DNA from 3 places in the Methylobacterium carpenticola genome. Region 2 is predicted to be linked to each of the others. Evidence: riboswitches for the same ligand, from Rfam matches in the RefSeq annotation. Region 2 holds a riboswitch; each other region holds the start of a gene.
What was found. A riboswitch is a leader RNA that binds a small molecule or an ion and turns the genes downstream of it on or off. The one in region 2 is predicted to bind thiamine pyrophosphate.
Positions count from the first base shown of each region.

Region 1 (6,947 bases), 4.3 Mb from region 2:
ATCGTCAGGTCCGTCTCGCGCAGGCCGACCTGGTGCAGCAGCAGCGCCAGGTTCTGGCGCGTGCCGCTCGACAGGCTGTAGACGCCGACCCGCTTGCCCTTGAGATCGGCGGCGGTGCGGATGCCGCGGCCCTTCGGCGCCACGACGTTGAACACGTTCTGCGGGTAGATGTTGTAGATCGCGACCAGCTTCTCGCCCCTGTCGAGGGCGAGGTAGAACGAGGCCGGATCGGTGAAGGCGATGTCGGCCTGCCCCGCGAGCAGGGTCTGGATCGCCGAGCCGCCCCCCGTCCCCGGCACGTAGTCGAGGGCGATCCCCCTCGCCTTGAACAGCCCGTGATCCGGCTCCGCCAGGAGATTGGTGATCTCGCTGATTGGCTGGCTCCAGCCGGCCACCGTGACCCTGTCGGGAGGCCTGACGGGGTCCTGGGCGGCGGCCGGACGGCTCGCCAGCCAGGGCAGAACCAGGAACGACAGCGCAAGGAACAAGGCCGGGAGCGGTGGGCGGTGCCGGGGAGCCATGGTCTAGCCTTTCGAGTAGCGCCGCAGGACGAGCCGCTCCAGTCCGCGCACGGCTTCGTAGACGATCATGCCGAGGAGCGTGATCACGGCGAAGAGCGCGAAGATCAGGCTCGAATCCATCACGCTCTGGGCGGCGATGATCGAGGCGCCGAGCCCGATCCGCCCGCCGACGAACTCGCCGACCACCGCGCCGACGAGGGCGAGCACGATCGCGACGCGCAAACCCGCCATGATGACGGGCAGGGCCGAGGGCAGCTTGAGGCGCAGCAGGGTCTGGAGGCGGCTCGCCCCCAGCATGCGGAACAGGTCGCGCCGGGCCGGCTCGACCTCGCCGAGGCCGGTCAGGGTGTTTTCGAGCAGCGGGAAGAAGCAGATCAGCGCCGTGATCACGACGGTCGGCGTCAGCCCGAAGCCGAACCAGATGATCAGCAGCGGGCCGAGGGCGAGCTTGGGCACGAGCTGGCTCGCCAGCACGTAGGGGCGCAGCACCCGGTTCAGCCAGGGGATCTCCGCGAGCAGGATGCCCGCGCCGAGCCCGACCGCCGCGCCGATGATAAGGCCGAGCCCCATCTCGGTCATCGTGACGGCGAGGTGGGGCCAGAGCCGGCCGCTCGCGATCTCCCCCCACAGCGTCGCGGCGACGGCGGAGGGCGGCGGCAGGATCAGCGCCGGTACCCGGGCCGCCCGGCACCACGCCTCCCAGCCGGCGAGGAGGGCGAGGAAGAGGAGGCCGGAGATCAGCCGCGGCCTCATGCGGCCCGTCCCTCGGGCGCGGCCCGGCCATCCATGGCGTCGCGCAGGGCCCGGCAGGCCGCTCCGAAGGCGGGGTCGTAGCGGATGGAGCGCGGCCGGGGGCGGGGCAGGGCGATGGGCGCCGCGTGGATGAGGCGGCCCGCCGCCATCACGGCGACCCGGTCGCCGAGATAGACCGCCTCGGCGATGTCGTGGGTGACGAACAGGGCCGCGGTCCCGCGCAAGGAGCAGAGCCGCAGCAGGTCGTCCTGCAGGTCCTCGCGGGTGAGCGCGTCGAGGGCCGCGAAGGGCTCGTCGAGGAGCAGCAGGTCCGGCTCGCCGATCAGCGCCCGGGCGACCGCGACGCGGCTCTGCTGCCCGCCGGACAGGGCGGCCGGCCGGCGGTCCGCGCAATCGGCAAGCCCCATCAGGCCGAGGAGATCGCGGGCGGCGGCGCGGTCGGTCCGGCTCGGGCGGCGCTTCAGGGAGAGCGGCAGCAGCACGTTGTCGAGGGCGCTCAGCCAGTCGAGCAGGGTCGGCGCCTGGAACACGAAGCCGGCGCGCGCGGCCGGGCCGCGCAGCACCTCGCCGCCGAGGCGGACCTCGCCCTCGCTCGGGAGCAAAAGCCCGGCGGCGAGCTTGAGCAGCGTGGTCTTGCCGCAGCCGCTGCGGCCGAGGAGGCAGTGGATCGCCCCGCGCGGGATCGTCCAGTCGACCCCATCGACGATCGCGGGCGCCGCCGGATCGTAGCGGTAGCGCACCCGCGCCAGGGTGACGAAGCCGGACGGGTCAGTCGACATAGGGCGCGAACCCTTCCGCCGCGGCCTCGGCGCCCTGCTCGATCTCGGTCAGGGTGACGAGATCGAGCAGGCTGAAACGGCCGTCATGGTGCCAGCCGGCCTCGGGCGCGGTCATCCGGCCGAGCGCCGTGATCCGGGTGACGCCGACCTCGCCGAGGCGGGCGGCGAGCCGGAAGAGGTTGTCCGGCGAGGCCGCGATCCCGGCGGTCTGCAGGAAGACGCGATGGGGCGCGACGAGCGCCGGGATCGCATCGAGGCTGTCGACGGGGACGAGCGTGATCGTGCGGTTGAGGCCCGTGGGGCTCAGCGCCTCGGCCGCCCCGGCATGGACGACGCTCCAGGGATCGGCCGGATCGCCGAGGATCTCGGCCGTCCCGCCGAGGGAGCGCATCTCCTGCGCGCCCCGCCACGCGGCGACGGCGGCGGCCTCGGCGGGGGAGAGCGAGCGCCGCGGATGGCGGCTCGCCAGCGCGGCGAGTTCGTGGGCGAGGTGGCGGGCGAACTCGCCCGGCGTGACCGGGCCGCCGCGCTCGACGAACAGCATCTGCGGCGAGTAGCAGCCCTGCTGCTCGTAGCGCGCGATGTCGTGGGCGGCGAGCCGGGCGAGCGCGACGGCGCGGCGGCTGTCCAGGGCCTCCCGGGCGACGATGCCGAAGCCGATCCGGTGGCCGTAGGGCAGGAAGCGGGTGGTGACCGGCAGCTTCGCCCGCAGGGCGGCGAGGGTCGGGTTGCCGCCATAGGCGAGGACCGTGTCGGCCTCGCGCAGGAAGGCGGCCTCGCAGCCCTCCGACCCGCCCTTCCACCACACCGCGGCGAGGCACTCGGCGAGGTCGGGATCGCTCTCGGCGATCAGGCCCGCGAACCACCCGGCCGTCAGCGGCTCGGCCGAGGGAAGCTTGCCGACCGTGCCGGCCTTGACGAGGAGCCCGCAGACGAGGCTCCAGAGCGACAGGGCGGGCACGTTGCCGGCCCAGACATGCAGCAGCAGGTCCGGCCCGTGGGCCCGGACGAAGCCGCCCTTGGCCGCCGGCTGGAAGCCGTCGAGCATTCCGGGATTGGCGAAATCCTCGGCGAGGAAGCGCAGGAGCTGCGGCCGCCGGAAGGTCTTGAGGAGGCTGGTGAGGCCGAGGCGGACCGTCTCGCGGTCGTAGCCGGTGACGACGGGCAGGAGCGCCTCGGCCTTGCGGCGCAGCGGGTGCTGCCGGTCGAGCAGGCAGGCGGTCGCCCGGTCGATGGCCGCCACGATGCGGGCGACCTCCATCCGCTTGAGCGAGGCCCGCGCCCGCGTGCGGATCCGGTCGCAGAGTGCCCGCGCCTGCGCGTCGCTCAATTCCGGCAGCGCGACTTCGACGCTCTCGCCCCAGGCCGCGAAGCGGGTGGGGCGCCAGCCGATCTCGTCCCTGGCGAAGCCCGGCAGGTAGCCGGCGAACTCGGCCACGCCTCTAGCCCTGCGCCGCCGCGAGGAACTCGGCCACGGCCAACGAGCAGCCTTTCGAGGCCTCGCCGTCGACCCGGCCGAGCAGGCGGAAGCCCCCCGGCGCGATCTCCCCCGCATCCTCGGTCAGGATCGCCGAGACGGCGTTGAAATGGGCGAGGTCGTGATGGACGAGGACGCCCCGCTCGCCCTCCGGCAGGTCCGCCCCGGTGAGGGGATCGACCACGCGGCTGCGGATCCAGTGCGGACCGGATTTGAGCGAGGGGCAGGTCGCGTTGCCGTCGTCGTAGAACTGCGTGCTGAGTTCCGTCATGCCGTACATGTTGAGGCAGGCGGCGCGGGGCACGCCGAACCCCGCCGACAGCGCGTCGTAGAACTCGTCCGGATCGAGTTCGCGCGACTGCCCCTTGAAGCCGCCGGTATCGAGGATGAAGCTGCCCTCCGGCAGGGCGAAGCGGCGGCCGCGCGCCGCGAGCGCGTCGAGCACGGGCACGAAGGCGTAGCTCGCGCCGAGCAGGGCGTAGGGCTCGGCCTCCGCCTCGGCCCGGGCCAGCGCGGCGAGGAGGGCGTCGCGGTCGAGCCCCGCCGCGCCGACGAGGACCGCGCTCTCCGGCGTGCCGAACTCCCGCCGGGCCAGGGTCAGGTAGCGGGCCAGCGACGAGTTCGGGAGCGCCGCCTCGTCGGGGAACAGGATGCCCATGCGGATCCGCCCGCGCCCGCGCATGACGCGCCGCCGGAAGGTGTCCAGCATCGAGCGGTCCCAGACGGCCAGGGTCGGGTGGTAGCTGCGGCCGCGGCCGGCCTGGGTCGTGCCGCTCGTCATGAAGACGCGCTCGGCCGCCTCCGGCGGGCAGCAGCTCAGCGTCAGGTCCTTGAAGGCCTTGATCGGGACCGGCGGGATGTCGCGCCAGCGCCGCACCGTGAGCGGCGTGCGGCCGCGCCGGAGGGCGAAGCGCCGGTAGGGCTCGTTGTGGCGGAACTGGTAGCCGAAGAGCCGCAGCGCCATCGCCTCGAACTCGGCCTCGCTCGCGCCGGGCTGCCCGAGGAAGGCCATCAGGGCGTCGATGATCTCGGCTTGCGCCATCTCGGCTTGCGCCATGTCAGCCACCTCTCGCGTCCGCCTCGCCGGGGCAGGCGGGCGGCCGATCCCGATGGGCACCATGCGCGGAGGACGGATTCGCGGCTCCGGGAGGCCACCAGTCCCGCATCCCTACGCCGGCATGATCCGGATCAGGTTCATCGGGTCACCACGTTGCCCGGACCGGATCCGGGCGGGTGGTATCTCAGCCTCCTCGCGAGGCTCCCCTGGGAATGCGGGGGTGTGACGGGCGCGCCGGGCGGTGTCAAGCCGGGTCCGGGCGCGGCGGAGGGCGATCGCCCTGCGAACCCGGCCCTGGTTGCGCGCGACGGCGGCATCGAGACCGGCTATGCTGGCCCTGCCACGTCGGCCCAAAATCGGAATCCCATCGGCTTGACCGCGTGCGAAGGTCGGCTCGGGATGGAAAGCGGCCTCCCGCGGCACGACTGAATCGGGCTCCTCCACACTCCTGCGTCCGTCGATCCCCGAATGCCGTTCCACTCGCCGACAATCCGTGCGGTCGCCGCTCTGTCGGTGACGCAGATCATCGGCTGGGGCGCCACGTTCTGGCTGCCCGCGGTCATCGGACCTGCCGTCGCCGGCGAGCTGAACTTGGCCCTGCCCATGGTCATGGCAGGACCGACGGTGATGCTCGTCGTCATGGCCATGGTGTCCTGGCCGATGAGCATCATCTTCGAGCGCCACGGGACGCGCCCGGTCATGGTGGTGGGATCGGTCCTGGGCGGAGCCGGCCTTCTGGCGATGAGCGTGGCCGATGGCATGGCGTCCTATCTCCTGTCGTGGACCATCCTCGGCCTCGCCGGTGCCGGCATGCTGACGACACCCGCGCAGATCGCGGTGACCGAGATCGCCGGCGGCAAGGCGCGCCAGGCGCTCGGCGTGTTGGTTCTCGCCGGCGGGCTGACGTCGACCATCGTCTGGCCGCTGACGGGCCTCCTGCAAGCCCGCTGGGGCTGGCGCACAACGACACTGATCTATGCCGTCCTGATGCTGCTCGTCTGCATGCCGCTTCACTGGGCGACGCTCGCCCGCCGGGCGGCTGAAAAAGCCACCGCGACGACGACAGCCGAGCCTGTTCTCATCGACCGGCCACGCTTCGCGCTGCTTGCCATGAGCTTCGCCGCGAACGGGTTCTTCACCTGGGGCTTCGCCCTGACCATCATCATCCTGTTCGAGACGGCGGGCCTCGACCACGCCAGTGCCCTGACGGCCGCGGCCTTCATTGGCATCGCTCAATGGGCAGGACGCATGGTCGACCTGGTCGGGAGCCGGCGCTGGTCGGGCTTCGTCCCAGGGCTGGCGGCCTCGGCCCTGTTTCCGCTGAGCTTCATCGTTCTTCTGCTGACCGACACCTTCGTCGGCGCGATGCTGTTCGCGACGCTGTACGGTGTCGCCAACGGCGTCACCGCCGTCACGCGCGCCACGCTGCCGCTGGAGGTTTTTCCCGCCGGAGCTTATGCCCGCGCCTCGGCACGGCTTGCGGTGCCGCTCAATCTCTCGTTCGCCGTCGCACCGCCGGTCTTCGCCGCCCTCATGACCTCCGCCGGTCCGCACTCGGTTCTATGGCTGGCCTTCGCGATCTCGATCTTTGCATTCTGCGCCCTTCTCAGCCTTCTGTTGCTGCATCGCAGAATGATCCCAAGTCATACGGTTTCCGGATGATCGCTTCGCGATGCGGAAACCGGCCTCGCTCGGCGCCGCGCGGGCTCGTGATACGGTTTCCGGATGATCGCTCGGCGATGGCTGCGCAGTCGCGTCGCGATGCGGAAACCGTACGAGAACCCGCCGCCCTGCGGCGGCGGGTGCCGGGGCGGTCAGCCGATCGACATCAGGCTCGCATTCCCGCCGGCGGCCGCCGTGTTGGTCGAGATCGAGCACTCCTCCAGGAGCCTGTTGAGGTCGTAGTCGTCGCCGCTCTCGCGGGCAGCCGCGGTGGTGGCCTGGACGGGCACGATGGGGCCCTCCCGCGCCGCGACCGCCCGGGTGATCCGGAGCAGGCCGTCGCGCTCACCCTCGAACAGCACCGCCCGCAGGTCCGGCGCCGCCCGCCAGTCGGGCACGATCTCGACGCGCGGACGCACCTCCTTGGGCAGGCCGTCGAGCACCGCGCGCACCGGGCTGCCCGCGTCGAGGACGGCGACGTTCCCGGTCGCCAGGATCGCCCCCACCTGAACCAGCAGGCCCTCCGCCGTCTCGGCCAGGGCGGCCACGCGCCCCCGGGGCCGGAGGGCGTAGACGTTCCGCTCCCCCACCGGCCCGGGCAACGCGATGCGGGCGCCCAGCGACGAACGCGAGACCTGCCCGACGATCCGCTCCGCCGGCTCGCCGAAGCCCCGCGCGCGCAGCCAGTCGGCATAGGT
Region 1 covers NZ_JBHZEO010000001.1:1,896,547-1,903,493, forward strand. The annotation lists gene ACE101_RS09115 (ABC transporter substrate-binding protein) at 1-521, opposite strand, end outside; gene ACE101_RS09120 (ABC transporter permease) at 525-1,274, opposite strand; gene ACE101_RS09125 (ABC transporter ATP-binding protein) at 1,271-2,053, opposite strand; gene ACE101_RS09130 (acyl-CoA reductase) at 2,043-3,491, opposite strand; gene ACE101_RS09135 (LuxE/PaaK family acyltransferase) at 3,496-4,587, opposite strand; TPP riboswitch at 4,679-4,805, opposite strand; gene ACE101_RS09140 (MFS transporter) at 5,056-6,249, shown strand; gene putA (trifunctional transcriptional regulator/proline dehydrogenase/L-glutamate gamma-semialdehyde dehydrogenase) at 6,402-6,947, opposite strand, start outside.
Region 1: it holds a riboswitch for thiamine pyrophosphate, as region 2 does, so the genes downstream of both, ACE101_RS09135 (LuxE/PaaK family acyltransferase) here and thiO (glycine oxidase ThiO) in region 2, are expected to answer to the same signal.

Region 2 (6,947 bases):
CGGTGCTGCGCACCGAGACCACCAAGGAGCCCACCGACCGCACGGACGATCCCGTGCGCATGTACCTGCGCGAGATGGGCTCGGTGGAGCTGCTCTCGCGCGAGGGCGAGATCGCCATCGCCAAGCGCATCGAGGCCGGGCGCGAGGCGATGATCGCCGGGCTCTGCGAGAGCCCGCTGACCTTCCAGGCCATCATCATCTGGCGCGACGAGCTGGTCGATGGCCGGGTGCTCCTGCGCGACATCATCGATCTCGAAGCGACCTATGCGGGACCGGATGGCCGCGGCGGACCCGCCGAGGGCGAGGTGGAGAGCGAGGGCGACGCGCCCGAGGGCGACATGCCGCCGCCGGAAGGCGACGGCGACGAGGACGACCTCGAGAACAACGTCTCGCTCTCGGCCATGGAGGCCGAGCTGAAGCCGCGCGTGCTCGAGACCTTCGACGCGATCGCCGAGAACTACCGCAAGCTGCGCCAGGTCCAGGCCGCGCAGGCCGAGACGCGCCTGCAGGGCGGCGGCGCCAGCGAGACGCAGGGGCGGCAGTACAGCGAGCTGAAGAGCCGCATCGTCACCGACGTGAAGTCGCTCTCGCTCAACGCCAACCGCATCGAGGCGCTGGTCGAGCAGCTCTACGACATCAACAAGCGGCTGATCTCGCAGGAGGGCCGCCTGATGCGGCTCGCCGAGAGCCACGGCGTCGCCCGCGACGAGTTCCTGCGCCACTACCAGAGCCAGGAACTCGATCCGCACTGGGTCGAGCGGGTGGGCAAGCTCGGCGGCAAGGGCTGGAAGAACTTCGTCGAGAAGGGCGCCAACGGCATCGCGACCCTGCGCGAGCAGATCATGTCGCTCGCGTCCGAGACCGGCCTGGAGATCCAGGAATACCGGAAGATCGTCCACATGGTCCAGAAGGGCGAACGCGAAGCCCGGCAGGCCAAGAAGGAGATGATCGAGGCGAACCTCCGGCTCGTGATCTCGATCGCCAAGAAGTACACGAACCGCGGCCTTCAATTCCTGGATCTGATCCAGGAGGGCAACATCGGCCTGATGAAGGCGGTGGACAAGTTCGAGTATCGCCGCGGCTACAAGTTCTCGACCTACGCCACGTGGTGGATCCGGCAGGCGATCACCCGCTCGATCGCCGATCAGGCCCGCACGATCCGCATCCCGGTGCACATGATCGAGACGATCAACAAGATCGTCCGGACCTCGCGCCAGATGCTGCACGAGATCGGCCGCGAGCCGACCCCGGAGGAGCTGGCCGAGAAGCTGGCGATGCCGCTGGAGAAGGTGCGCAAGGTCCTCAAGATCGCCAAGGAGCCGATCTCCCTCGAGACGCCGATCGGCGACGAGGAGGATTCGCATCTCGGCGACTTCATCGAGGACAAGAACGTCGTCCTGCCGATCGATGCGGCGATCCAGTCGAACCTGCGCGAGACGACGACCCGGGTGCTGGCCTCGCTCACGCCACGCGAGGAGCGCGTGCTGCGCATGCGCTTCGGCATCGGCATGAACACCGACCACACCCTCGAGGAGGTCGGCCAGCAATTCTCGGTGACCCGCGAGCGCATCCGCCAGATCGAAGCGAAGGCTTTGCGCAAGCTCAAGCATCCGAGCCGGTCGCGGAAGCTGCGGAGCTTCCTCGACAACTGAACCGACCGAGATCCCGCCTCGTGGATCGCCGAACGGCCCGGTGCGCCCGCATCCGGGCCGTTCGCCTGCCCGCCGTCAGCGGCCTGGGCGCAGCCGCCAGCGGCGGCGGGTCCGGAGCGCGCAACCCGTGCCGAGGATCGACACCGCGGCGAAGGCCGCCAGCAGGGTGCTGCGGGAGACACATTCCCCGCGCCCGGGCCATCACTCCCAGGTTTTGCCCCCATGGCGTGATGCGTGCGCCACAAGCCGGCGAACAGCCGGAGAGATGCGTTGCCTGACGTGAGACGCTGACGGCCCGCGGGCCCGCCGCCCCGACAGCCGGGAGCGGACGGCGCAACGGGGCGATGGCGAAGCCTTGCCTTGGCCGTGAAGGCTGCCCATCTCCGCCGCATGTCCCACGCTCCGCCTCCTCACCGCTCTCATCCGCTGCCGACGGCGGAGGCGGACGGGTCCGAGGCGGGGGCCATCCCGATCGGGCTGTTCCGGGCCTGCGTGGCCCTGCGCGACTGGCTGCTCAGCGAGGGCGCGCGGCTGCCCGAATCGGGTGATCTCCTGGCGGGCCTCGCCCTGCGCCTCAACGATCTCGGCGTGCCGGTCGACCGGGCGACCACCGCCATCGATGCGCTCCACTCGGAATATACGGGCGTCGGCCGGTTCTGGACCCGCGAGGGCGGCGTGTCGCTGCGCCTGTTTCCGCACGGCGAAGCCTCGGACCGGGCGCTGGCGACGAGCCCCTTCGCGCATATCTACGCCACCCGCGAGTGGCTGCTCCTCGATCTCGCCGAGACGCCCGACGACCGCTTCACCATCATCCCCGAACTGAAGGCGGGCGGCTACCGCCACTACGTGGCGATCCCACTGTTCTTCACCAACGGCACCAACAACGGCGTCACCTTCGCGACCCGCTCCCCGCGCGGCTTCTCCAATGAGAACCTCGCCATCCTGCGCTTCATCGTGCCGACCCTGTCCGCCGTGATGGAGATGCGCGGCCTCAACACGCGGCTCGACCAAGTGCTGCGGATCTATGTCGGGGACGGACCGCACCAAGCGATCCTGTCGGGTTCGATCCGCCGGGGACAGGTGGAGCGGATCCGCTCCGCCATCCTGTTCGCCGACATGCGCGGCTACACGGAACTCACGGCCTCGCTGGCGCCGGAAGCCTCGGTCGATCTCCTCAACACCTATTTCGACTGCCTCGTGCCGCCGATCGAGAGCGAGGGGGGCGAGGTGCTGAAATACATGGGCGACGGCCTGCTCGCGATCTTCCGCGAGACCGGCGACGGGCTCGGCGGCGCGGCCCAGAGCGCGCTCACCGCCGCTCAGACCGCCCTGCGGCGCCTCTCCGAAGCGAATGCCGCCGGGCGCTTCCCGGCCCGGATCGCGGCGGGCATCGCGCTCCATCACGGCGAAGCGGCCTACGGCAATGTCGGCTCGGGGGCGCGGCTCGATTTCACCGTGATCGGGCGCGACGTGAACCTCGCGAGCCGGCTCGCCAAGCTCAACAAGGTGCTGGGTGAGCCGCTCCTGATGTCGAAGCCCTTCGTGGACTTCCTGTGGGGCGATCCGGAGCCCCTGGGCAGCCACCCGCTCGACGGCTTCAGTGAGGCGATGTGCCTCTACCGGCCGGCACGGAACGGTTGACGGCGGCCCGCGCCTCGCCCACATTCCGCCTGTTCCAGGGAGATCCCCGACAAGGGGCTGAGAAACCGATGGATCGGCGTCGCGCCGATCAGCGCGGAAATCCTTCGAACCTGATCCGGCTCATACCGGCGTAGGGATTGGACGGGGTCCGCGGACCCGAGCGCTTCACCGGTTTCGACGGCGCAGATCCAATCTCGACGGGCCACCGTGGAGACGAGGGTTTGCTGATGTCTGCTCCATCCCCGATCGGCCGGCGGCGTGCCGCCGGGCCCGACCCGGCCGCCGACCGTCTGCCCGAGCGGGCGGATGTGGTGGTGATCGGCGGTGGCCTGATCGGGCTGTCGATCGGCTGGCGGCTCGCGGAGAGCGGGCTCGCCGTGGCGGTGCTGGAGAAGGGCCGGGCCGGCGACGGCGCCAGCCTCGCAGCCACCGGCATGCTGGCGGCCGCCGCCGAGCACGAGCCGGGTGGTGACGCGCTCCTGCCCCTGGCCCTCGAGAGCCAGCGTCTCTGGCACCGGTTCCGCGACGATCTCGAAGCCGCCTCGGGCCTGCCCATCGACTACCGGCGCGAAGGCACCCTCGTGATCGCGCTCGGCCGCGACGAGGTCGAGCGCCTGCGTTTCCGCCACGAATTGCAGCGCCGGGCGGGGCTCGACGTCGCGTGGCTGCCCGGCCCGGCGGTGCGCGAGCGCGAGCCGTCCCTCCGCCCCACCGTCACGGCGGGGCTGTTCTGCCCCGAGGATCATCAGGTCGACCCCGCCCGGGTCATGGCGGCCCTGCGGCTCGCTCTGCGCGCGGCCGGCGGCCGGCTCGTGGAGGATTGCCCCGTCGAGGCCCTGGATCGGGCCGGCGGGCGCGTCGTCGGCGTGCGCACAGCGGCCGGGTTGGCCCGGGCCGACACGGTCGTCCTCGCCTCCGGCGCCTGGGCCGGGGAGGGGAACCTCGTGCCCGACCTCGCCCTGCCGGTGCGGCCGCTGAAAGGCCAGTCCGTGGCGCTGAAGGCGACCCCGCGCAGCGGCGCGCTGAACCACGTGGTCTGGACCGAGCAGATCCACATGGCGCCGAAGAGCGACGGGCAGCTCGTGGTCGGCGCCACCGTCGAGGAGATCGGCTTCGACGCCACCCTCACGGCGGGCGGCCTGTTCGCCATTCTGGAGGGCGCACGCCGCGCCTTCCCGGGCGTGGAGGAGATGAGCGTCGAGGGCGTCTGGAGCGGCTTCCGGCCGACCTCGGACGACGATGCGCCGATCCTCGGCGAGGCCTTGCCCGGCCTCGTCCTGGCGGTGGGGCACCACCGCAACGGCTACCTGCTGGCGCCGGTCACGGCCGCCGCGATCCGCGATCTCGTCCGCGGCGGCGCGCTTCCCGCCACCGCCACTCCCTTCGGCCTCGGCCGCTTCGCGCGTCCCGGGCTCCCCCTGCAGAGGATCCCATGAAGCTCACCGTGAACGGCGAGGCGCGGGAGAGCGCCGCCGCCACCCTCGACGCCCTCTGGCGCGAGGAAACCGCGGATCTCGACTTGGCCGGCCCGCAGGGCTTCGCCATCGCGCTCAACGGCGCGGTGGTGCGCCGCCCGGACTGGCCGGCGACGGCGCTCGCCGAGGGCGACCGCGTCGAGATCGTCCGCGCCATGCAGGGCGGCTGAGGCACCGCCCCTCGCCTGAAGCGTTACAGGAGTTTGCCCATGACCACCGTCACGCCCCTCGATCGCGGAGCCGACGACCCGCTGGTGATCGCCGGGACGCCCCTGCGCTCGCGCCTCCTCATCGGCACCGCGGGCTATCCGACCCAGGCGATCATGGCCGAGGCCGTGCGCGCGAGCGGCGCCGAGGTGGCCACGGTGTCGATCCGGCGCGTGTCCCTGCGCGGCCACGGTTCCGACACCGTGTCGCTGCTCTCCGGATTCCGCTTCCTGCCGAACACCGCCGGCTGCGAGACCGCCCGCGACGCGGTGATGACCGCCGAACTCGCCCGCGAGGCGCTCGGCACCAACTGGATCAAGGTCGAGGTCATCGGCGACCGCGAGACGCTCTATCCGGATGCCGCCGAGACCATCGAGGCCACGCGCCAGCTCGTCGATGCGGGCTTCGTGGTGCTGCCCTACTGCAACGACGACCCCGTGGTGTGCAGCCGCCTCGCCGATCTCGGCGCCGCCGCGGTGATGCCGATGGGCTCGCTGATCGGCTCCGGCATGGGCGTGGCGAACCCCGCCAATCTGGAGCTGATCTGCCGCCGCTCGCCCGTCCCGGTGATCGTCGATGCCGGCATCGGCACCGCCTCGGACGCGGTCATCGCCATGGAACTCGGCGCGGCAGCGGTGCTGCTCAACACGGCGGTGGCCAAGGCTGACGATCCGGTGCGGATGGCCCGGGCCATGCGGCACGCCGTCGAGGCCGGACATCTCGCCCACGGCGCCGGCCGCATCCCGCGGCGCGCCCGGGCCGAACCGTCGAGCCCGCAGCTCGGTCTCGTCGGCTCGTGAGCCGGCTTCCGGCCCGGCTCCTCCTGGTCACGGACCGGCACGGATCGACGCTGCCGCTGGTCCGGCGGGTGGCGCTGGCCCTGGAAGCGGGCGCCCGCTGGATCTGGCTGCGCGACCGGGACCTTCCGGAGGGCGAGCGGGCCGCGCTGGCGGAGGAGGTCGCTCGGCTGGTGCGGGCGGCCGGCGGGCATCTGACGATCGGCCGCGACATCGCGCTCGCGGCGCGGGTGGGGGCGGGAGGCGTCCAGCTCGGCTCCGTCGCGGCGGTGGCGCAGGCCCGGGCAGCGCTCGGCCCGCGCGCCGTGATCGGCCTCTCGGCGCATCACGTTGCGGAGGTCGCAGCAGCCCGGGAGGCCGGTGCCGACTACGCCACCCTGAGCCCGATCTTCGCGAGCGCGAGCAAGCCCGGCTATGGCCCGGCGCTCGGGCCGGCGGCCCTCGCTGCGGCGGCCCGGACCGGGCTGCCGGTGCTGGCGCTCGGGGGCGTGGAGCCGGGCACGCTGCCGGCCTGCCTGCGAGCCGGCGCGGCGGGCGTCGCCGTGATGGGCGGCGTCATGCGGGCGGCGGATCCGGCGGAGGCCGTGCGGGAGCTGATCGGGTCGATCGCGCGGGAGGAGGCGGAGGCCGCGCCATCCTTACAGTCCTGACCGACCGATCGCTCGTCGCGAGGGCGCCCGGACCGAGGCTACACTCCGTCCTGCGGTCCGTAGGGCGGGCGCGGGATCGCCCGGTGGGCCGCCCGCAAAGCCGCCGACCAGCGCTCGCGCAGGTCGTGGAAATACGGCTCGCCCGCCTCGATCCGGTGGACGACCTCCATCCGGGTGGTGTTGCGGCGGATCACCGCGAGGTCGATCGGCAAGCCGACACCCAGATTCGACCGCATGGTCGAATCCATCGAGATCAGCCCGACCTTCAGCGCGTCGTAGATGTCCGTCTTGTAGGTGACCGCACGGTCGAGGATCGGCTTGCCGTACTTGTGCTCGCCGATCTGCAGGAAGGGGGCGTCCTGGCTGCAAGCCATGAAGTTGCCCGCCGAGTAGATCATGTAGAGCCGCATCGGCCCGTCGCCGATCTGGCCGCCGAACAGGAACGAGACCTCGAAGCGCAGCTGCGCCGCCTCGAATCCCTCGCGCTCGATGGCGCGCACGCGCCGGATCGCCCGCCCGATGAGC
Region 2 covers NZ_JBHZEO010000001.1:6,190,732-6,197,678, reverse strand. The annotation lists gene rpoD (RNA polymerase sigma factor RpoD) at 1-1,652, shown strand, start outside; gene ACE101_RS28720 (adenylate/guanylate cyclase domain-containing protein) at 2,043-3,293, shown strand; TPP riboswitch at 3,321-3,448, shown strand; gene thiO (glycine oxidase ThiO) at 3,521-4,729, shown strand; gene thiS (sulfur carrier protein ThiS) at 4,726-4,938, shown strand; gene ACE101_RS28705 (thiazole synthase) at 4,978-5,775, shown strand; gene ACE101_RS28700 (thiamine phosphate synthase) at 5,772-6,422, shown strand; gene ACE101_RS28695 (proteasome-type protease) at 6,461-6,947, opposite strand, start outside.

Region 3 (6,947 bases), 4.9 Mb from region 2:
AATCGGCCACGCTCTACGAGCAGGGCGAGCGTCCCGAACTCGCCGCCGCCGAGCGGGCCGAGGCCGCGATCATCGCCGCCTTCCTGCCTCAGCAGATGGACGAGGCCGAGACCCGCGCGGCGATCGAGTCCGCCATCGCCGAGACCGGTGCGGCGAGCCCGAAGGACATGGGCAAGGTCATCGGCGCGCTCAAGGCGAAATATACCGGGCGGATGGACTTCGCCAAGGCGAGCGGCCTCGTGAAGGGCCTGCTGGCGGGCGGCTGAGACGGCCTCGGGCGGGCCCGGATCACCGGATCGGGCTCGCCGACCCGGTATGGGTGACGCGCTGAGACAACCATGGGAGAGGAGCCCCGTGCTCCTCTTCCCACGCCCGTTCAGGCGGAGGCCGGCTCATGCACGCCGGCCGGTGCCGGCCGCGCCCGCTCCGGCACGATGTGGAACGCCTTCGGGCGCACGAACAGGAACCGCGCCGGCGTGTCGCGCACCAGCCGTTCGATCACCAGCGGAACCGCCACGGCAACCACCGTCACCCCGAGCGAGGCCACGCCCACATCCGGGATCGCGCCGGTCTTCAGGAGCGCGATCCGGGTCGCGGCCATCGGCAGGAAGAAGGCGAGGTAGATCACGATCGAGCGCTCGCCGCAGTGGCGCAGGGCCGCCGTGACCGGGCCGCCCGCGCGGGTGAGGAGCGCCGCGCTCGCCACGATGGCGAGGGCCCCCGCCGCGCCGAGGAGCAGGCTCACCCCCGGCAGGCTCGCCAGGGTCGGGAAGCCGGGCAGGGGCGAGGGCGTGAAGGCCAGGACCCCGTCGACCAGCGCCCAGGCGGAAAGCCCGGCGAGGGCCGGCGCGGCGCGGCGCCGGGCGCCATCCGCCAGCGCGAAGATCCGCTCGGCGAACAGCGCCCCGCCCAGGAAGTAGACGTAGCGCTCGCAGAACTCGTCGATCACGAGCCAGCCGGTCTCGATCGGCAGGATCTCCAGGACCGCGGCGGCCCCGAGGAGGAGCGGCCAGGGCACCCGGCGCAGGAGCTTGGTGACGACCGAGAAAACCGCCAGCAGATAGATGAACCACAGCGTCGAATAGGGCTCGACCAGGGCGTGGGCGAGGTGGAGCGCGAAGGCGCCGGGGCCGGCACCGTCCGTGATCGGCCCGTACTTCACCGCCGACTGGATCAGCGTCCAGAGCAGGTAGAAATAGGCGAAATGCACGACCCGGCGGTCCGCGAAGAGGCGCCACTCCCGGTCGAGCACCCGCCCGACGAACAGCCCCGAGAGCAGGAAGAAATCCGGGATCCGGAACGGCTTGGCGAAGGCCACGACCGCGTGCAGGAAGCCCTCGCCCCCCATGGCCTCGCCGACGCCGAGCGTGGAATGCATCATCACCACGAGGATGATGCAGATGCCCTTGGCGACATCCACCCAGGCGAGGCGGCCGGACGGGCGGGCGGATGGATCGGACATGCGGGGTCTCGGCAAGCTCGGACGCGGGTCGGCCCATCGTCGCCCCGCAGCCGTAAAGGCCTCCTGTCGGATCTCGTGAGAATTGCGGGAAGGTTGACGGGATCTTCCGCTCAGCGTGGTTGACGTTTGGCGTCGCGGCGCGAGCGGGTCAGGCGGGTTGCGGCGTGGAAGTCGTCGGGCTTGGTGCGCACCCAGGCCAGGAACCGCGCGATCTCCGGATCGTCGCGCAGGCTCGCGACGTCGGCGAGGCGGCGGGCGATCTCGGCCTCGCTGTAGCGGGCATGGATCGCGGAATGGCAGATCTGATGCAGCTGCACCGTCCCGCCATGGGTGCCGCCCTTCAGCTTCGGGGTGAGGTGGTGGCGGCTCTGGCGGGAATGCGGCGGGATCCGCCGCTCGCAGAGCGGGCAGATCACCGCGGCCGGAACGGCGGGGCCGTGTGTCGCCGGATCGTCGTCCCGCCACCGCCGTTCCCGCCGTCCCACCCGCCCGCTCCGCTCGAAAACCCTGCCCGATGTGGGGGGCGCAGGGATGTCCCGCGAGGCCCCGCGCTGCGGCGGATGGCGCGCGATTGACAAACTCGCGACGGCCAAGGAGAGTTCGGATGTTCCGAGGGGAGCCCCGCAAGGGGCTGAGAGTGGGCTCGACGCGCCCTGACCCTTGAACCTGATCCGGTTCATACCGGCGGAGGGACAGGAACCACGATGCGAGACGCCCCCCGCGACACCACGGTCACTGACCGGATCTCCTCGAACCCGGGAGAGATCCATGAACGCCCCCGTCATTCCGCCCAAAGGCCTGCCGCAGAGCGTGACCACCGGGCCCATCGCCGGCTCCGCCAAGGTCTATGCCAGTCCCGAGGGGCGGCCTGACATCCGGGTGCCCCTGCGCGAGATCGCCCTCAGCGATCCGTCCGAGGCGCCGGTGCGGGTCTACGATCCCTCCGGCCCCTACACCGAGAGCGACGCCCGGATCGATCTCGCCGCCGGCCTGCCCGAAACGCGTGCGGCCTGGATCGCGGCCCGCGGCTACGGCACGGTGACGCCCCGCGCCGTGAAGCCCGAGGATAACGGCTTCGTCGGCGAGGACCGCCTCGTCGCGCCGTGCCCGGCCGCGCGCACCATCCGCAGGGCGGCGCCGGGCCAGATCGTGACCCAGTACGAGTTCGCCCGGGCCGGGATCGTCACCGAGGAGATGATCTACGTCGCCCACCGCGAGAATCTCGGCCGCCGGGCGATGCTGGAGCAGGCCGAGGCCAAGCTCGCGGACGGCGAGAGCTTCGGCGCGGCGGTCCCGCCCTTCATCACGCCGGAATTCGTGCGCGACGAGGTCGCCCGCGGCCGCGCCATCATCCCGGCCAACATCAACCACACCGAACTCGAGCCGATGGCCATCGGCCGCAACTTCCTGGTCAAGATCAACGCCAATATCGGCAACTCGGCCGTGACCTCGTCCGCCGCCGAGGAGGTCGAGAAGATGGTCTGGGCGATCCGCTGGGGCGCCGACACCGTCATGGACCTCTCGACGGGCCGCAACATCCACAACATCCGCGGCTGGATCCTGCGCAACGCGCCCGTGCCGATCGGCACCGTGCCGATCTATCAGGCGCTGGAGAAGGTCGGCGGCGACCCGCTCAAGCTCGACTGGGAGGTGTTCAAGGACACGCTGATCGAGCAGGCCGAACAGGGCGTCGACTACTTCACCATCCATGCGGGCGTGCGCCTCGCCCACGTGCCGCTCACCGCGCGGCGCGTCACCGGCATCGTCTCGCGCGGCGGCTCGATCATGGCGCGCTGGTGCCTCGCCGGGCACCGCGAATCGTTCCTCTACGAGCGGTTCGAGGAGATCTGCGACATCTGCCGGGCCTACGACGTGTCGTTCTCCCTCGGCGACGGCCTGCGCCCGGGCTCGATCGCGGATGCCAACGACGCGGCGCAGTTCGCGGAACTGGAGACGCTGGGCGAGCTGACCAAGGTGGCCTGGGCGAAGGGCTGCCAGGTGATGATCGAGGGCCCCGGCCACGTGCCGATGCACAAGATCAAGGTCAACATGGAGAAGCAGCTGCGCGAATGCGGCGAGGCGCCGTTCTACACGCTCGGCCCGCTGACCACCGACATCGCCCCCGGCTACGACCACATCACCTCGGGCATCGGCGCGGCGATGATCGGCTGGTTCGGCACCGCGATGCTCTGCTACGTGACGCCCAAGGAGCATCTCGGCCTGCCGAACCGCGACGACGTGAAGACCGGGGTGATCACCTACAAGATCGCCGCCCACGCCGCCGACCTCGCCAAGGGCCACCCGGCCGCGCAGCTGCGCGACGACGCCCTCTCCCGCGCCCGGTTCGACTTCCGCTGGGAGGACCAGTTCAACCTCTCGCTCGATCCCGACACCGCGCGCGCCTACCACGACGAGACCCTGCCGAAGGACGCCCACAAGGTCGCGCATTTCTGCTCGATGTGCGGGCCGAAATTCTGCTCGATGAAGATCACGCAGGACCTGCGGGCGGACGTGCTGGCCATGGAGGCGGCCGGCACGGTGGTGGGGGCCGCGCCCGGGCTGAGCGAGGCGGACCGGGCCGCCGGCATGGCGGCGAAATCGGCCGAGTTCCTGGCCGAGGGCGGCAAGCTCTACGTCGACGCCGCGCCGTGATGACGGAGGGCGGCGCCGCGCGCGGCGCCGCCCTCGGAGCGGGCTCCGGCGATCGGCGACGCTTCCGCCGCAAATCAACTGCGCCGCGTTAACTTGCCTTTAACACAACTAATCAGTTGTGCCGGCCCGTTAAGGACCGGGTAGGGACGAAGGGTTTCTGATCCCGACACATGAACTCAAGGGGATTCTCGATGCTCGAGATCCGGTCCTGGCCGGCGCCGTCCGCGCCGGCCCCGATCGAGGCGGAACCACCGCCGACGGAACGCCCGGCCAGCCGCGGCGCCGAGAAGGCGCCGCTCGACGAAGCCGTCACGCTCGACCTCAGCCCCGAGGCGAAGCGCATCATCGCGGACGGCGCACCGGCCGAAGCCGCGCAATCGCAGGTGCGCTACCGGCGCGACGTCGACGCGCAGCAGATGGTGTTCCAGGTGATCGATCCGTCCTCGGGATCGGTGCTCGACCAGCTTCCGTCCGAAGCGGCCCTGCGCGCCAAGACCTATGCCCGCGAGACCCAGGCCGCGCAGACCACGCCCGTCGGCACGACCGTCGCCCGCGAGGCCTGAGCGCCCCGGCCGCCCTCAGGCCAGCGCCATCAGGAAGCGCTCGATCAGTTCGAGGGCCCGCTCGGTCATGGCGAGCGGGTAGCGGATGAAGACGTGGCATCCACCCGTATAGACTGCCGTGTAGCCGCCGTTGTTCGCGGCCGCCCAGCGCATCGACATGAACAGGGTGTCGTCGAGGAGCGGGTCGCGGGTGCCCACCGAGAACAGGGCCGGGGGAAGCCCCTTCAGGTCGGCGTAGAGCGGCGAGACGTCCGGCGAGCGGCGCGGCACGCCCTCGGGCACGAACCCGTCCGCGAAATGACGTATGTCGCGCGAGTTGAGGACGAGGCGCTCCTCGCCCCAGTTCCGGGCGCTGGCGGTGACGCCGAGATCGTAGAGGCCCGAGAACAGGTTGGCGCCGCGGAAGGCCTTCGGCAGCTTGTGCCGGTCGCGCAGGCGCAGCAGGGTCATCACCGCGAGATGGGCCCCCGCCGATTCGCCGCCGACCGTCAGGGCCTCGACCCCGAACAGCTTGCGCCCCTCCGTGTGCAGCCACAGGGCGGCGGCCTCGCAATCGTCGATCGGCGCCGGATAGGGGTGCTCCGGGGCGAGCCGGTACTCCACCGAGATGCAGACGAAGCCGCAGCGGTCGGCGATCCGCTCCAGCCAGGGGTCCTGCTCGTCGCAGGCGCCCCAGATCCAGCCGCCGCCATGGATGTGCAGGTAGGCGCCGCGGGCCTTGCGCACCGGGCGGATCACCCGCAGCGTGATGGGCCCGCCCGGCCCCGGAATGGTCATCGTCTCGGCCCGGGCGCTCCGGGGCATCTCCGGCACGGCGATGCTGCCCTGGCGGCGCATGGCCCGCACCTCGGCGATGGGAAGCGACCAGGGATCGGGCGCGCGGGCTTGCGCCGCCATGATCTCGCGGTTCAGCCGCTCGGCATCCGGATCGGCCTTGGCAGGGTCGAAGAGCGCGTGATCGATCATGCTCCGGTCTCGTCACCGCCCGGCGGCTGCGGGCGTCTCCCTTGTCGGTCGTCGGACTTGTCGGTCGTCGGAATTTCGCCCGCCGACCTAGTGCGGGCGAGAAAGCTTGCCATCTTTACGACGCGCCGCGAGGCGACGTAACGCACCAGATGCACATTTGCGGGGAAGTGTGTGCGGTTCGCCGCAGCCGGGAGCCCCGATCCCGCCCCCGCTCCGGTCCCGAGGATCCGATGTCCGACCCCAGATTCACCATGCCGCCCGGCCACTCGCACGATCCGCGGGGAGCCCACGACGGATCCGGCGCCCGGCGCGCCGGCTCGGAGCTGCGCCGCTTCCTCGGCGGCTCGCCGGCCACCGTGTTCGTCAAGCTCGTCTTCCTGTCGCTTCTCGTGGGCGCGGGCATGGCGATGGTCGGGATCACGCCGCGGGCGCTCTACTTCCACGCCTACGACACGGTGCGGGCACTGGCCGAACTCGGCTTCTCCACCTTCCACGATGCCGGCGCGTGGCTCGTGGCCGGCGCCGTCGTGGTCGTGCCGCTCTGGCTCCTCTCGCGGCTCCTCTCGGGCGGGCGGTAAGATCCCATGCAGGTCGGCTCCGCGCCCATGGTGACCAACCGCCGCGTCCTGGCGCTGGCGCTCCCGATGACGCTCGCCAACGTGACGACGCCGCTCCTCGGCGTCGTCGGGGCGGCGGCGATCGGGCGGCTCGGCGACGCCGCGCTCCTCGGAGCGCTGGCCCTCGGGGCGGTGATCTTCGACTACCTGTTCTGGACCTTCGGATCCCTGCGCATGGCGACCGCCGGGCTCACCGCCCAGGCCGCCGGCGCGGGGGATACTGCGGAGATCGACCGGGCGCTCGCCCGGGCCCTCGTCGTCGCGGGCCTCGTCGGGCTCGCGATGGTGGCGGCGCAGGCGCCCCTCGGCGCTGCGGCCTTCGCGCTCGCGGGCGCGAGCCCCGCGGTGACCGCGGCCCTCTCGACCTATTTCGGCATCCGGATCTTCGCGGCGCCCTTCACCCTCGCCAACTACGCGGTGCTGGGCTCGACGCTCGGGCGCGGGCGCACCGATCTCGGCCTCGCCCTCCAGGTCGCCATGAACCTCCTCAACATCGCGCTCACCGTGGCGCTGGTGCTGGGTTTCGATCTCGGGGTGGCGGGGGCGGCGCTCGCCACCGTCGCCGCCGAGGCCTTCGGCTTCCTCCTCGGCCTTCTCGTGCTGCGGCGGCTCGGCGCCCGGCCCTGGCGGGTCGCGCGGGGGGAGGTGCTGGAGCGGGCCGGGCTCCTGCGCATGCTCGCGGTGAAC
Region 3 covers NZ_JBHZEO010000001.1:1,340,631-1,347,577, reverse strand. The annotation lists gene ACE101_RS06495 (GatB/YqeY domain-containing protein) at 1-266, shown strand, start outside; gene ACE101_RS06490 (acyltransferase family protein) at 377-1,462, opposite strand; gene ACE101_RS06485 (HNH endonuclease family protein) at 1,573-1,947, opposite strand; TPP riboswitch at 2,065-2,173, shown strand; gene thiC (phosphomethylpyrimidine synthase ThiC) at 2,231-4,114, shown strand; gene ACE101_RS06475 (flagellar protein FlaG) at 4,306-4,677, shown strand; gene ACE101_RS06470 (alpha/beta hydrolase) at 4,693-5,643, opposite strand; gene ACE101_RS06465 (DUF6460 domain-containing protein) at 5,874-6,221, shown strand; gene ACE101_RS06460 (MATE family efflux transporter) at 6,228-6,947, shown strand, end outside.
Region 3: it holds a riboswitch for thiamine pyrophosphate, as region 2 does, so the genes downstream of both, thiC (phosphomethylpyrimidine synthase ThiC) here and thiO (glycine oxidase ThiO) in region 2, are expected to answer to the same signal.